One region of the Streptomyces sp. NPDC001604 genome, then DNA from elsewhere that is predicted to be linked to it. Evidence: riboswitches for the same ligand, from Rfam matches in the RefSeq annotation. Region 1 holds a riboswitch; the other holds the start of a gene.
The links. A riboswitch is a leader RNA that binds a small molecule or an ion and turns the genes downstream of it on or off. The one in region 1 is predicted to bind ZMP and ZTP.

Region 1 (7,485 bases):
CGGAAGCGGCGGACCCGGCGGTGGCGACGCTGGAGACGGAGCGCCGTGCGGCGCTGCTGTCCGCGCTGGAGAAGCTGAGCGAGGAGCACCGCCTGGTCGTCACCTACCGCTATCTCCTGGAGATGGACGAGTCCGAGACGGCCCAGGCGCTGGGCTGGCCTCACGGGACGGTCAAGTCCCGCCTGAACCGCGGTCTGCGCAAGCTGGCCCGACTGCTGCCGGATTTCAGGCCTCGGGAAGGGGGTGACGAGCGTGAGTGAGGGACGGGGTGCATACGACGGTGAGGGCGGCCCTTCGCGGCTGCCGGAGGAGTTGCGGGCGCTGGGCCGGTCCCTGGATGCGCCCTGGAGCGACGGCCCCGGCGGTTCTCCCAGCGCCGAGACGATGGTCGAGCGGGTGCTGGGGCAGATACTGGCCGAGCAGGTGCCGGTCCCGGTGGCCGAGCCCCGGGGCTCCCGTGAGCGGCTGCGCACGGTCCGGCGCTGGACCCGGCTGCGGTGGCGCTCGCTGACCACGGTCCTGTGCGGTCTGCTGACGGTTCTCGTGCTCACACCCCCGGTGCGGGCCGCGGTCTTCGACTGGTTCGGCTTCGGCGGGGTCGAGCTGCGGTACGACCCGTCGGCGGTGCCCTCGCCGGGCGTCTCGGTGCCGGGCTGCGGCACTTCGGTGTCGCTCGGACAAGCCGGGCACCGGGCGGGTTTCGAGCCGCTGGTACCGGACGCGCTCGGCGTGCCGGACACGGTGGCGGTGACGAGCGAGCCGCACGGCCGCTTTCTGGTGAGCCTGTGCTGGCGAGAGGGCGGGCGCACGGTCCGCCTGGACGAGTTTCCGGAGCGGCTGGACGTCGGCTTCACCAAGGTCGTGCGCGAGGCACCGGAGTGGATCGAGCTGGGCAAGGAGCCCTCGGCGGACGGTGTGCAGGACTATGCGCTGTGGTTCCCCCGCCCGCACCTGCTGAGCTTCTGGCTGGTCGACACCGACGGGAACCGCTTCACGCGCAGCGAGCGGACCGCGGGGCCGACGCTGTTGTGGAGCCACCGGACGGGTGCGGGGGCCGTGACACTCCGGTTGGAGGGCGTGGCGTCCGAGCATCGTGCCGCAGAGATCGCGAAGTCGCTGGAGAAGCCCTCGAAATAGCGCGGCCGGGGTGGGAACCCCGACGGTTCGGGCGGTGTACCAGAAGTGACACGCGGTTGCAGAAGGGCCGCACGGCACCGACCGGTTGGGGGACTGGATGCGTTCGTGGAGGGGCAGTCGGGCGAGGGTGCGGGTCGCCGCTCTCTTCACGGCGGTGGTGGCCGTGGCCCTGTGCGGAATGCCGGTGGCCACGGCATCCGACGGGAGCGACGCGGCGGCGCAGGGGCAGGTCCGGGACGTCCCCGACCTGGCAATGATCATCGCGGTCGGCACCGGGCAGACGACGGTGCTGCGTTCCGGTGAGCCGGCCTTCGGCCGCCTGCGCCAGCTGCTGCGGCCGACCTACGCGGGGACGGAGCGGGTGCCGGACGCCTGGGTCGAGGGGCGCTACCCGCCGGTGGACTTCACGGTGGTCTGGGGGCTGACGGGGATCGGAGGCTGGCCGCAGACGAGGCGTCCGCCGGGCGGTGACGTCGCCGTCGAACGGCAGGACCAGCTGCTGGTGGCGGCGGACGGCACGCCCTGGGTACGCAGCGATCCCGCGCCGGCCGTCCAGGACGACGACATCCGCTGGCATCGGGCACCGCGCTCGGTCTTTGTGCAGCTGGAGCAGGCGAAAGTGCTGGGCGACGGGGCGGCCGCGGCCGGACGCGGCGCGAGCGGGGCCGCCGGGCGGCAGGCCACCGGGCAGGGGGCCGGCTGGAGCAGTGTCTGGTGGGCGGTGCCCGGAGGGGCCCTGGGGCTCGCGGTCGGGGTCGGCGGGGCGCTGCTGATACGGCGCGCGGCGGCCCGGCAGGGTGCCGGACCGCCGCGGGAGGAACCACGCCAGGAACTCATCGACCTCTGAGCGTCACCGACGCCATCGATCTTTGACAATTCAAGAGAGGGCCCTGGTCAGCCCAGGTCGATCTCCGGGTACAGCGGGAAGCCGGCCACGAGGTCGGTGGCGCGGTGGGAGATCTCGTCCGCGATCTTCGGGTCGAGGACGTGCTGCGCCTTGGACGGGGCGCCCGACTTGGTGGTGCCCGGCTCGGCGGTGGTGAGGACGCGGTCGATGAGGCCCGCGACCTCGTCCATCTCGGCGGTGCCCAGGCCGCGCGTGGTCAGGGCGGGGGTGCCGATGCGGATGCCGGAGGTGTACCAGGCTCCGTTGGGGTCGGCGGGGATGGCGTTGCGGTTGGTGACGATGCCCGAGTCGAGCAGGGCCGCCTCGGCCTGGCGGCCGGTGAGGCCGTACGAGGTGGCCACGTCGATGAGGTTGAGGTGGTTGTCGGTGCCGCCGGTGACGAGGGTGGCGCCGCGGCGCATCAGGCCCTCCGCCAGTGCGCGGGAGTTGTCGACGATGCGCTGGGCGTAGTCCCGGAAGGAGGGCTGACGCGCCTCGGCGAAGGCGACCGCCTTGGCGGCCATGACGTGCGGGAGCGGGCCGCCGAGGACCATCGGGCAGCCGCGGTCGACCTGGTCCTTGAGGGAGTCGTCGCACAGGACCATGCCGCCGCGCGGGCCGCGCAGCGACTTGTGGGTGGTGGTGGTGACGATCTGGGCGTGCGGGACCGGGTCGAAGTCGCCGGTCAGCACCTTGCCCGCGACCAGGCCGGCGAAGTGCGCCATGTCCACCATCAGGGTCGCGCCGACCTCGTCGGCGATCTCCCGCATGATGCGGAAGTTCACCAGACGCGGGTAGGCGGAGTAGCCGGCGACGATGATCAGCGGCTTGAACTCGCGGGCGGAGACGCGCAGGGCCTCGTAGTCGATGAGGCCGGTGGCGGGGTCGGTGCCGTAGGAGCGCTGGTCGAACATCTTGCCGGAGATGTTCGGCCGGAAGCCGTGGGTGAGGTGGCCGCCGGCGTCCAGGGACATGCCGAGCATGCGCTGGTTGCCGAAGGCCTGGCGGAGCTCGGCCCAGTCGGCCTCGGTGAGGTCGTTGACCTGGCGGGCGCCGGTCTTCTCCAGGAAGGGAGCCTCGACGCGGTCGGCGAGGACGGACCAGAAGGCGACCAGGTTGGCGTCGATGCCGGAGTGCGGCTGGACGTAGGCGTGGCGGGCGCCGAAGAGCTCCTTGGCGTGCTCGGCGGCGAGCGACTCGACGGTGTCGACGTTGCGGCAGCCTGCGTAGAAGCGGCGGCCGATGGTGCCCTCGGCGTACTTGTCGCTGAACCAGTTGCCCATCGCGAGGAGGGTGGCCGGGGAGGCGTAGTTCTCGGAGGCGATCAGCTTGAGCATCTCGCGCTGGTCGGTGACCTCCTGGCCGATGGCGTCCGCGACGCGTGGCTCGACGGCGCGGATCACGTCGAGGGCGGCACGGAAGGCGGTGGACTCGGTGGAGAGGGGCTGCTGCTCTGACATGTCGTCGGCCTCCGGGTGGCGTGGCGTGCAAGCGGTCACGGTTCTCGGTCTGGCCCAGGCGCACGGCACTCGGTCACGCACGGGTCGCTCCCCGATGGTCCGTCCCATCCTTGCGCGCCAGTCACGACCCGTCGATCAGCCTACCGGCCACGCCGGAGAGCGCAGGTCCCGCGTCCACCATGCGAGCGACGATAGGAAGAGGGGGCCGCTGCAGGGCTGCCACACCCCCGGGAGGTCCCGTGACCACGACGGACGCGCTCATCGCCGCCGCCGACGCGCACAGTGCGCACAACTACCATCCGCTGCCCGTGGTCGTCGCCTCCGCGGACGGGGCGTGGATGACGGATGTGGAAGGGAGGCGGTATCTGGACCTGCTGGCCGGTTATTCGGCGCTCAACTTCGGGCATCGCAACCGGCGGCTGGTGGAGGCGGCGAAGGCGCAGCTGGAGCGGGTGACGCTGACGTCGAGGGCGTTTCATCACGACCGGTTCGCGGCCTTCTGCTCCGAGCTCGCCGAGCTGTGCGGGATGGAGCTGGTGCTGCCGATGAACACCGGCGCGGAAGCGGTGGAGACGGCCGTGAAGACGGCCCGGAAGTGGGGCTACCGGGTCAAGGGCGTGCCCGCGGAGATGGCCAAGATCGTGGTGGCGGGCAACAACTTCCACGGCCGTACGACGACCCTCGTCAGCTTCTCCACCGACCCGGAGGCGCGGGCGGACTTCGGCCCGTACACGCCGGGCTTCGAGATCGTGCCGTACGGGGACCTGACGGCGATGCGGTCGGCGGTCACGGAGAACACGGTGGCGGTGTTGCTGGAGCCGATCCAGGGCGAGGCGGGGGTGCTGGTGCCGCCGGCCGGTTATCTGCCGGCGGTGCGGGAGCTGACGCGCGAGCGGAACGTGCTGTTCGTGGCGGACGAGATCCAGTCGGGTCTCGGCCGGACCGGAAAGACCTTCGCGTGCGAGCACGAGGGGGTGGTGCCGGATGTGTATGTGCTCGGCAAGGCACTGGGGGGCGGGATCGTGCCGGTGTCGGCGGTGGTGTCGTCGGCCGATGTGCTCGGAGTGTTCCGGCCCGGTGAGCACGGTTCGACGTTCGGCGGGAATCCGCTGGCCTGCGCGGTGGCGCTGGAGGTGATCGCGATGCTGCGGACGGGCGAGTTCCAGGCGCGGTCCGCGGAGCTGGGCGGTCATCTGCACCGGGAACTGGGGGCGTTGACCGGCACGGGGCGGGTGCGGGCGGTGCGCGGGCGGGGGCTGTGGGCGGGCATCGACATCGCGCCGCAGTACGGCAGCGGGCGGGAGGTGTCCGAGAAGCTGATGGAGCGGGGGGTGCTGGTGAAGGACACCCATGGGCCGACGGTGCGGATCGCGCCGCCCCTCGTCGTCGAGAAGGAGGATCTGAACTGGGGGTTGGCCCAGCTGAGGGGCGTGCTGGGCCTTTAGCGGCTCCTGCGCGTCACAGGATCACATGCGGCAGGAAGCGGGCGTACTCGTCCGTGATCAGGCCGGAGGACTCCCGGATGCCCAGGCCCGCCGACTCGTTGTCGACCACCCAGGCGCCGAGCACGACATGGTTGCCGTCGAAGGCGGGCAGTGGGGCCAACTCCTGGTAGCAGCAGGCCTCTTCGTGCGGGACCGGTTCGGTGCCGGGCTGGTGGATGGTGACGCCGGCTCCCTCGCGGCCCAGCAGGGGCTTGGCGACGTAACCGGTGGTCGAGGCAAGATCTCGGGGGCCGTCCAGATACGCCGGAAGGAGGTTCGGGTGGCCGGGGTACAGCTCCCAGAGGACGGCGAGCAGCGCCTTGTTGCTGAGCAGCATCTTCCAGGCGGGCTCGATCCACAGGGTGGTGCCCGTCCCGCCGCCGTTGTCGAGGGTGTCGAGGACATGACCGGCGAAGCGGTCGGTGGTGAGCCACTCCCACGGGTAGAGCTTGAAGCAGCTGCGGATGAAGCGGAGTTGGTTGTCGACGAAGCGGCCGGAGAGCGGATCCCAGCCGATCTCCTCCATGGAGATCCAGTCGGTGTCCACGCCCGCCTGCTCGGCGGTCTCCTTCAGATAGGCGACGGTCATCAGGTCCTCGCCGAGTTCGTCGGCCGAGGAGTGTGCGAAGTAGAGGGGGCTGCCGGGCGGGAGGAGGGCGGCCTGCTTCTTCCAGGCGGCGACGAGGCGTTCATGGAGGGAGTTCCACTGGTCGGCGCCCGGGAAGCGGTCCTCCATCCAGAACCACTGGGGGGAGGCGGCCTCGACCAGGGAGGTGGGGGTGTCGGCGTTGTACTCCAGGAGCTTCGCCGGTCCCGTGCCGTCGTGGCGGAGGTCGAAACGGCCGTAGACGGAGGGGAGTTCGGCGCGGCGGTGCCAGGCCTCGGCCACCGCCTGGGCCACGCGCGGGTCGGTGATGCCCAGGTCGGGGAAGCGGTCCTGCGTCACGATGTGCTCGGCGGCGGCCAGGCACATGCGGTGGAGTTCCTCGACGACCTCCTCCAGGGCCTCGACCTCGTCGAGGGTGAAGGAGTAGTAGGCGCTCTCATCCCAGTAGGGGCGCAGGGAGCCGTCGGGGTGGCGGGTGACGGGGTAGACGAGACCCTGCTCCTCGACGGTCCGCTGCCAGTCGGGGCGGGGGGTGAGGGTGTGTCGCTGCATGGGTCTCAGCCGCCGGAGCTGCCCTCGCCGCCGCCGAAGCCGCCCCGGGACACCCCGTGGCCGGAACCGCCGGAGGAGCTGCGGGGCTTGGTGAACGACCCGCCGTCGACCCAGCCGTCCTCCTTCTCGCCCCCGTAGTGCCAGGCGCCGTGGACGGAGGTGTTGCTGGACTTGCAGTTCTTGTCGGCGACGACCTTGTAGCCCTTGGCCAGGTTGTAGCTGTCGCGGTCCACGCAACGCTTGTCGGGTTCGGAGGAGCAGGCGGTGAGGGCCGCGGCGAGGAGGCCCATGCCGCCGAGTACGACGGTGCCCGACCGTAGCTGCCGGCGTGTGTCCGCCACGTTTGTGTCTCCCCGTTCGATGTGGCTGTCCTGCGTTGTCCGGGCCACAGCCTAAAGAGAGGTAAGAGCCCAGCCCCAGGCACCCCTCCTGTGGGGCTCTCCCCTACAGTCACTTTGTGATCTTTGGGATGGTGTGCGCGCTGGGCGCGGCGGTCTGCTTCGGTACCGCGACGGTTTTGCAGGCGGTTGCCGCGCGGTCGGCCGACACGGGTGAGGGCGGGGAGGCGGCGCTGCTGCTGCGGGCCCTGCGGCAGTGGCGGTATCTGGCCGGGCTGGCGCTGGACGGGCTGGGGTTCCTGTTCCAGATCGTCGCCCTGCGGTCGATCCCGATCTACGCGGTCGCCGCGGCGCTCGCATCCAGTCTGGCGGTGACCGGGGTGGTCGCGGCGCGACTGCTGCAGGTGCGGCTGAGCGGGACGGAGTGGGGTGCGGTCGGGGTGGTGTGCGCCGGGCTCGCCATGCTGGGGCTCGCCTCTGGGGCCGAGGGGGACCGTCACGGGTCGACGGAGCTGAAGTACGCGATGCTCGCGATCGCCGTCGTGGTGCTGCTGCTCGGGCTGTTCGGAGGGCGGTGGTCCGGGCGGGGGCGGGCGCTGGTGCTCGGCCTGGGAGCCGGGTTCGGGTTCGGGGTGGTGGAGGTGTCGGTGCGGCTGATCGACTCGCTCGCACCGTCGGAGCTGCTCACCAATCCGGCCACCTACGCCCTCGTCATCGGCGGGGGCGCCGCCTTCCTGCTGCTCACGTCGGCGTTGCAGCGCGGCTCGGTGACCACCGCCACCGCCGGGATGGTGATCGGCGAGACGATCGGACCGGCGGCGGTGGGCGTGGTGTGGCTCGGGGACCGCACCCGGGACGGGCTGGCCTGGCTTGCGGTGCTGGGGTTCCTGGTCGCGGTCGCGGGGGCGCTGGCGCTTGCGCGGTTCGGGGAGGCGCCGACCGTGGACGCCCCGACCACGGAAGCGGCCGCGTGAGGGAATCCCGCCGGGACGGCCCGACCAGCTGCGGCCGCGGCGCCGGA
Region 2 (7,485 bases), on a different contig from region 1:
GGTGGGCCCACACGGTCACGGACAGGCCCGCGATGGCGATGGTCGCGCCGATCAGGCCCATGTAGCCGAACATCGGCTTGCGGGAGAAGACCGGGATGACCTCGGAGATGATGCCGAAGAACGGCAGCGCGATGATGTACACCTCCGGATGGCCGAAGAACCAGAAGAGGTGTTGCCAGAGCAAGGCACCGCCGTTGGCCGCGTCGAAGACATGCGCACCGAATTTGCGATCCGCCTCCAGCGCGAACAGGGCCGCGGCCAGCACCGGGAAGGCCAGGAGCACGAGAACGCCGGTCAGCAGCACGTTCCATGTGAAGATCGGCATGCGGAACATGGTCATGCCCGGCGCGCGCATGCAGATGATGGTGGTGATGAAGTTGACCGCACCGAGGATGGTGCCGAAGCCGGAGAAGGCCAGACCCATGATCCACAGGTCGGCGCCGACGCCCGGGCTGCGGACCGCGTCCGACAGCGGGGAGTAGGCGAACCAGCCGAAGTCGGCCGCACCCTGCGGGGTGAGGAAGCCGCCCACCGCGATGGTCGAGCCGAAGAGATAGAGCCAGTACGCGAGCATGTTCAGCCGCGGGAACGCCACATCCGGGGCGCCGATCTGCAGCGGCATGATCCAGTTGGCGAAGCCCGCGAACAGCGGCGTCGCGAACATCAGCAGCATGATCGTGCCGTGCATCGTGAACGCCTGGTTGAACTGCTCGTTCGACATGATCTGCAGACCCGGACGGGCCAGCTCGGCGCGCATCAGCAGCGCCATCACGCCGCCGATCAGGAAGAACGCGAACGACGTGACCAGATACAGCGTTCCGATCGTCTTGTGATCAGTGGTCGTCAGCCACTTGAGGTGCCTCATGCCCCGCCTGTGTCCGATCCGGGCCCGCCGGTCACACTCGGGTGACGCGAGGAGAATCACGGAAACGGGTGTGACGATCCGGATGGTGCCGGACACGAACGGGACATGAGCAACGACGAGATCTTCGCCGCTGCCTATCGCGAGCACTACTGGGCGGTCAGCCGCTATGTTGCGCGGCGACTGGACGGGCGGACCAGCGAGGTGGAGGAAGTGGTGGCGGAGGTGTTCACGGTCGCCTGGCGACGCCGGGCCGACCTGCCGGGATCCCCACTGCCCTGGCTGTACGGCGTGGCCCGCAACTGCCTGGCGAACGCGGTACGCGGCTACGGGCGGCGCCGCCGGCTCGTCGACCGCCTGGGCAACGACGAGACCGCGCACGGCCGGCAGATCGTGGCGAGCCCCGATGCGGAGACACCGGGCGGCTGGGTGCACGAGGCGCTGGCCCGGCTGTCCGAGGCCGACCAGGAGGTGCTGCGCCTGACGGCATGGGAGGAACTGGGCATCGACGAGGTCGCCGTCGCCCTCGGCTGCGGAACGAGGGCCGCATCGATGCGGCTGCACCGTGCCCGGCGCCGGCTGAGAGCCGAGATAGACCGCATGGGTCCTCTGCGCCCCACCGCGCCCTCCGCCGACGCGACCCCCTCGAAGGAACACGGCCATGGCTGACGAACTCGAACTCCTGCGCCGCGCCAACCCGGTGCCGGTGGACGGCCCCCACTACGGTGACGGCCCTCTCGACCACGACGCCGAACGACGGCTCAACCGGCTGCTGCACCAACGCCCCACGGGCCGCCGCCGCACCCGGCTCGTCTGGGGTCTCGCCGCCACCGCCGTCGTCGCCGCGACCGCGCTGACGCTGCTGTTCAGCGGCCCCGGCGCCACCCCCGCGATTGCCGCGCCCCGCCCGCTCGTCGTCCAGGCGGACTCCACCCCCGTGCCCCTTCGGGTACTGGCCGACCGGGCAGAGCGGCAGGCCACGGCGGAGGATGCGCCGAAGCTGCGCAAGGGCACGCATGTGCAGTCCTGGAGCCTCGGCATGAGCGACGACAAGCCCCCGATCACGCTCCCCGAGGAGCGCGTCGTGCGCTGGAAGGCCGACGGCAGCCACACCGAGCTCGTGGTGGCGACCGACCCACGCCACCCCGGCCGGCCGGTCCTGCGAGACGACGGGGGTGATCCGCACCTGGTCGAGGACGGCCATGTCATCAGCAGCCAGACGTTTCCGCCCAGCTGGAGCGACGCCCCGCCCGAGTCACCCCCGCCGAACGACACGGCGCTGCTGCGGGCCTATCTCCAGGAGGCCTCGTACACCCGAACCAAGCTGACGACCCCGGAACTCCTCGACGCCGTCGGGGTGTTGCTCGACCACTGGACCCTCGGCGCCCGCGAGTCCGCGGCGCTGGCCCGGCTCCTCGCGGGCACCGAGGGGCTGCGGCCGGTCGGCCAGGTCACGGACCGGCTCGGGCGCCGCGGCCAGGCGTACGAGTACGAGGGCGCCGGCTACCGGCGGATGCTGATCATGCAGCCGTCCACCGGTGCGGTCCTGGGCCTGGAGACCGTCTTCACCAGGGCGGAGCGGCAGTACGGCGTCAAGGCCGGCGACGTCATGGACTACAGCGCCTGGATGCCCTGATCACACCCCGAGCTGCCGGGCGGCGGCCTCCACGGTCTGCTCCAGCAGCGTGGCGATCGTCATCGGACCGACACCGCCCGGCACCGGAGTGATCAGACCGGCCCGCTCCACGGCGGAGCCGAAGTCGACGTCGCCGACGTTTCCCGGGTTGTAGCCGGCGTCGATCACGACCGCGCCGGGCTTGATGTCCTCGCCCCGGATCAACCGCGGCCGCCCCACGGCGGCGACCACGATGTCCGCCTCCCGCACCACCGAGGACAGGTCCCGGGTACGGGAGTGGCAGTACGTCACCGTCGCGTCGCGGGCGAGCAGCAGCATGCCGGCCGGCTTGCCGAGGATGGCGCTGCGGCCCACGACCACGGCCCGCTTCCCGGACGGGTCGACGCCGTACTCGTCGAGCAGCCGCATGATGCCGCCCGGCGTGCACGACACGAAGCCGGGCAGGCCGAAGCTCATCGTCGCGAACGAGGCGAAGGTGACACCGTCGACGTCCTTCTCGGGCGCGATCGCCTCGAACGCGGCCCGCTCGTCGATGTGCTCGCCCATCGGGTGCTGCAGCAGGATGCCGTGCACCCCCGGGTCGTCCGACAGGGAACGCAGCGCGCCGACGAGTTCCTCGGTGGTCGTGGCGGCGGGAAGTTCCACCTGCCGTGACTCGATGCCGGCCTTGCGGCAGCGGTTGCGCTTCATCCGGACATAGGTGACGGAGGCAGGGTCCTCGCCGACCAGAACCGTCGCCAGGCAGGGCGCCGTTCCGGTCCGTGCGGTGAGGTCGGCCGCCCGCTTGGCGGTGTCCTCGACGATGCGCCGGGCAAGGGAGGTGCCGTCGATGAGCCGGGCCTGGGGCATGATCCACTCCTGGGCAGGGGGTGACGTGTGCCCAGGCGCACGGCATCGACTCTGCGTGGCCGCTCCCCGGTGGTGCTCCACCTCAGCGCCAGTCACGGCCCGCCCTCACACTAGCCGAGCCGCCACGGCGGTCAGGAACCGCTCACCGGTGCAGGCCGCGCCGCCTTCGCGCAGCAGGCAGCGCCCGGGACCGCCTCGCTCTCAGCATCGACCGCAGCAGAGCCAGCGACGCCAGCCGTTGTGCCGTACCTGTCCGAGGCCCGGCCGGACGCACCCGCCCGAGCGCCGCACGGACCGAGAAGGTCCAGGTCAACCGGGAGGTGATCTGGACCCTCGCGATTCTGCCTCCTGCTCGTCCTACTCGTCCCACGCCTGGATCAGGACCTCTTCGGCGATCTTGCCGTCGCGCAGCGTGATCATCGACTCGGCCAGGACACGCGTTCCGTCCGCGTACTGGCAGGACTGGCTGTAGGCGGCGTGGTCACCCTGAACGATGCACTGGTCCACGTGGTGCGTCATGTCGCGGCTGTAGATGTCCTCGAACATTTCGCCGATCTCCTGGCGACCGCGCAGGACCTTGGGCTGGCTGGGCTGGGTGTTGCGGTCCACGATGCGTATCTGCGCGTCGTCCGCGTAGAGCGACAGAAGATCCGCCGCCGTGTGTCCTTCGACCCCCTTGCGCAGGGTGTCCGCGCTGAAGCCGGGAGTTGCCGTGGTGCCCATGATGACCTCCTTCGAGGGCCGCGACCCGAGGAGCTGCGGGCCGCGAAGGACCCCTCCTATGAGGCTCCTCCGCTGCGGCAGCGTCGGCAAGCGCAGCCGGAGCACTGCCCCTGACGGGTGAGCGGCGGGGCGCGGCCGTGACCGCCGCGGGCCCGGCGGCGTTGTGGGAAGCATGATCTCAACACGACGTATCGTCGCCGCCGTTGGTCTCGCCGCAGGAATCACCGCCCTTGCCGCACCGCTTGCCTGTGCGTCCGACGCGACCATCCAGAACAAGGACGCCAGCGAGCTCAACCCGATCGCCACGCTCGACTCGCTCGCCCAGAGCGGCATCCCGGCGGAGCGCAGGGCCGAGGTGCCGCGCCCCTCCCAGCAGCTGCGGAACCTGAACCGCCTCAACAACCTCGAGCAGCTGGACCGGGTCGCCCGCATGGGAGCCGCCAGCGGGTTCCCGGGGGCCCTGTAACCCGCCGACGCAGCATCGAACGTTCCCCCCCACAGCGAAAGGGCCGCCCGGAGACGGGCGGCCCTTTCGCTGTGCCGGTGACCTGATCACGACCCTGCTGTTGAAGGGTGAAGGAAGTGGAAACCGGGCCGGGGGTGCATCAGGAAGTCGTGGTGCGAGATGTTCCACGCGTAGGCGCCCGCGAGCGAGAACACCACCCGGTCGCCGGCCCTGAGCCCCGGCGCGGGGACCCGGCGGGCCAGGACGTCCTTCGGTGTGCACAGCTGTCCCGCCACCGTGACCTGGTCACCTTCGGCGGCCGACCGCGGCCACGGGTGCGGCCAGGCGTCCACCTTCAGCACGGAACAGGGCTGGTCGTGCCCCTTCGTCGCCGGGGTCCGCAGGTGGTGCGTGCCGCCCCGGACCACCGCGAACTCCTCGCCGTGGCTGCGCTTCACGTCCAGCACCTCGGTGGCGTACCAGCCGCAGTACGCCGTCAGTGCCCGCCCCGGTTCGATGCGCAGGGTCAGCTCGGGGTGCGCCTCGGTCAGACGGGCGAGTCCGCTGCCGTAGGCGGCCCAGTCGAAGCGGCGCTCCGGATCGGTGTAGTCGACGGTCATCCCGCCGCCGACGTTGACCTCGGCGAGCGGAACACCGAGACCCGCCACCCAGGACACGACGCTTTCGGCCACCGTCAGCTGCTCCGCCGCCTCCAGGCCACTGGCGAGGTGCGCGTGAACACCCCGTAGTTCGAGGTGCGGGTACCTCCCGTCGGCGAGCGCCCGTACGACGTCGACGGCCTGCGCCGGGTCCAGGCCGAACGGCGTCGGACGGCCCCCCATCGCCAGCGAACTGCCCGCCAGTGCCCCGTCCGCGACCGGCAGATTGACGCGGACCAGCACCGCCACCCGTCGCCCCGGCGCGCACGTCCGCGCCAGCTCGGCCAGCATGCGCAGCTCGTACTCGCTCTCCACATGGAAACGCTCGACGCCGAGCTCCAGCGCGGCCCGCACCTCGTCCGGTGTCTTGCCGGGACCGCCGAAGGCGAGCGGGCGGCCCGGCACCGCCTTGGCCACATGGGTGAGTTCACCGCCCGAGGAGACCTCGTAGCCGTCCACGTACGGGCCGAGGGCGCCGAGGATCTCCGGCTCCGGATTGGCCTTGGCGGCGTAGTACACCTCGACCCGCTCCGGCAGTGCGGCCCGCACCGCGGCGGCGTGGGCACGCAGCGCCGCCAAGTCGTAGACGTATGCGGGCAGTTCGGTGGCGGGCAGGGACAGGACGCGCTCCTGGACCGCTGGCGTCGGGTCGGTCATCGGGCGCTCCCGGTCGTGTCGCGCAGGATGTCCTCGGCGAGCGGGGACGGCAGCCGGACGTACCCGGCGTCCCGGTCGGCCTTGCGCTCCCAGCGGGTCAGCAGGTTGGCCTTGGCGGGCAGCGGCACCCCGGCGAGCAGGGCGGCGAGCCTCGGCGGGCAGCCGTGGCGGTCGGCGTACGACTGGAGCGTGCCGCGCACCCGGGCCCACAGGGCCGCCTCGGCCTGCGGGTGCAGATCGGCGAGGGCGGCCAGCAGCTCGGCGATGTGGTTGACGAGCAGGCAGTACACGACCCGGTCCCAGCCGCGCTGGGCGTCGTACGTCATCGGGCCCGCGACGTCGGGTGGCAGTGCGGCCAGCGTCCGGGCGTGGTGGTCGGGGACCAGCTTGGTGCCCTCCAGGTCACGGAAGAGGACCTGCGCGGGCATGCCGTCGGCGCCGACGCACACCAGGACGTTCTGCAGATGGGGTTCCAGGACCAGGCCGTGGTCGAAGTACGCGGCCAGCACGGGTGGGACGAGCAGGTCGAGGTACGTCGACCACCAGGCGAGGGTGGTGCGTACGTCCGCTCCGTCGAGGAGGCGGGAGACATGGGCGGCGCCGGTCGGGTACTCGTCGGCGACGGCCGCCGCGAGCAGGGGGACCGTGCCCGGGGCGAGGCGGCGCGGCAGGCCCTCGCGGACGATGACGCCGAAGCCCTCGAACAGGTCCCGGTCGGGGGTGCCGTCCGGGCCGGGCAGGGCCAGCGCGCGGTACGCCGGCTCGCGCAGCACCGAGCTGCCGGGGAAGCGCTCGGCCAGGTCGGCGAGTACCGGGGCCAGCAGTCGGGTCAGGGCGACGGCGCCGGACAGCTCGTAACTGCTGTTCTTTCGCAGGCAGTTGGTGATCCGGACGTTCAGGCTGAACTTGAGGAAGGTCTCCCCGTCGTACACGGTGCGCACCGAGGCGGTGGCCGCGAAGGGCTGCCCGCCCGGGCCCAGGTCGAGGATGTCGCCGCGGTCGAGGGCGGCGCGCAGGGCCGGGTGGGCCCGGAGCGTCTCGTACTGCCAGGGGTGGGCGGGCAGCAGCCGGTAGCCCTCGGGGACGTCCGTGCGCAGCCCGTCCAGCGGGGCGGCCGCCGACGGGTCCGCGGACTCCTCGGCGATCAGGTGGGCGCGGACGGCGAGGTGGCGCAGCGGGAAGGAGGCGCCGACCTCGGGGGCGTACGCGGACCAGGCGTGCGGGTCGCCGGTGCGAGCCTTGGGCGTGGGGTGGAAGCGGTGCCCGAACAGCAGGGACTGCTCGGAGGCCAGATAGGCGGAGAGCCGGTCCTCGGGGAGGCGGGTCGGGCGTCTGGCGGCGAGCGCGGTGGTGATGGCGTCGTGGCTGGAGGCGATCTGCTCCAGGAACTCCTCGTTGCGTACGCCGGTGCGCAGTGACAGCTCGTCGTGCGTGTACTCGGCCAGCCGCCGCCAGTCCACCTCCGACCAGCCGCCCTCGCCCTGTTCGCTCACGGGGCCGGTGAAGCGGTGCGCGCCCAGCAGCGAGGTGCGGCGCAGCGCCACCCGCAGCAGCACTCCGCGACGGGGCAGCCGCAGCAGCAGCCGGCCGTCGGCGACGACCGACTGGTGCTCGGGGCCCGACACCTCGCGCAGCAGGCAGTTGAGGAGCGTGT

Region 2: linked by a shared signal. The riboswitch ahead of ACFY1E_RS39215 (bifunctional 5,10-methylenetetrahydrofolate dehydrogenase/5,10-methenyltetrahydrofolate cyclohydrolase) and the one ahead of ACFY1E_RS17755 (glycine hydroxymethyltransferase) in region 1 are both predicted to bind ZMP and ZTP.

What each region holds. Positions count from the first base shown of each region.
Region 1 covers NZ_JBIAUY010000005.1:384,437-391,921, forward strand. Annotated here, with positions in the region: gene ACFY1E_RS17740 (RNA polymerase sigma factor) at 1-260, shown strand, start outside; gene ACFY1E_RS17745 (hypothetical protein) at 253-1,137, shown strand; gene ACFY1E_RS17750 (hypothetical protein) at 1,235-1,984, shown strand; gene ACFY1E_RS17755 (glycine hydroxymethyltransferase) at 2,032-3,483, opposite strand; ZMP/ZTP riboswitch at 3,529-3,618, opposite strand; gene rocD (ornithine--oxo-acid transaminase) at 3,723-4,928, shown strand; gene ACFY1E_RS17765 (glutathionylspermidine synthase family protein) at 4,942-6,126, opposite strand; gene ACFY1E_RS17770 (hypothetical protein) at 6,132-6,467, opposite strand; gene ACFY1E_RS17775 (DMT family transporter) at 6,596-7,438, shown strand.
Region 2 covers NZ_JBIAUY010000020.1:188,834-196,318, forward strand. Annotated here, with positions in the region: gene ctaD (cytochrome c oxidase subunit I) at 1-865, opposite strand, end outside; gene ACFY1E_RS39205 (RNA polymerase sigma factor) at 971-1,531, shown strand; gene ACFY1E_RS39210 (CU044_5270 family protein) at 1,524-2,498, shown strand; gene ACFY1E_RS39215 (bifunctional 5,10-methylenetetrahydrofolate dehydrogenase/5,10-methenyltetrahydrofolate cyclohydrolase) at 2,499-3,347, opposite strand; ZMP/ZTP riboswitch at 3,370-3,453, opposite strand; gene ACFY1E_RS39220 (nuclear transport factor 2 family protein) at 3,705-4,070, opposite strand; gene ACFY1E_RS39225 (hypothetical protein) at 4,243-4,536, shown strand; gene ACFY1E_RS39230 (type III PLP-dependent enzyme) at 4,623-5,831, opposite strand; gene ACFY1E_RS39235 (IucA/IucC family protein) at 5,828-7,485, opposite strand, start outside.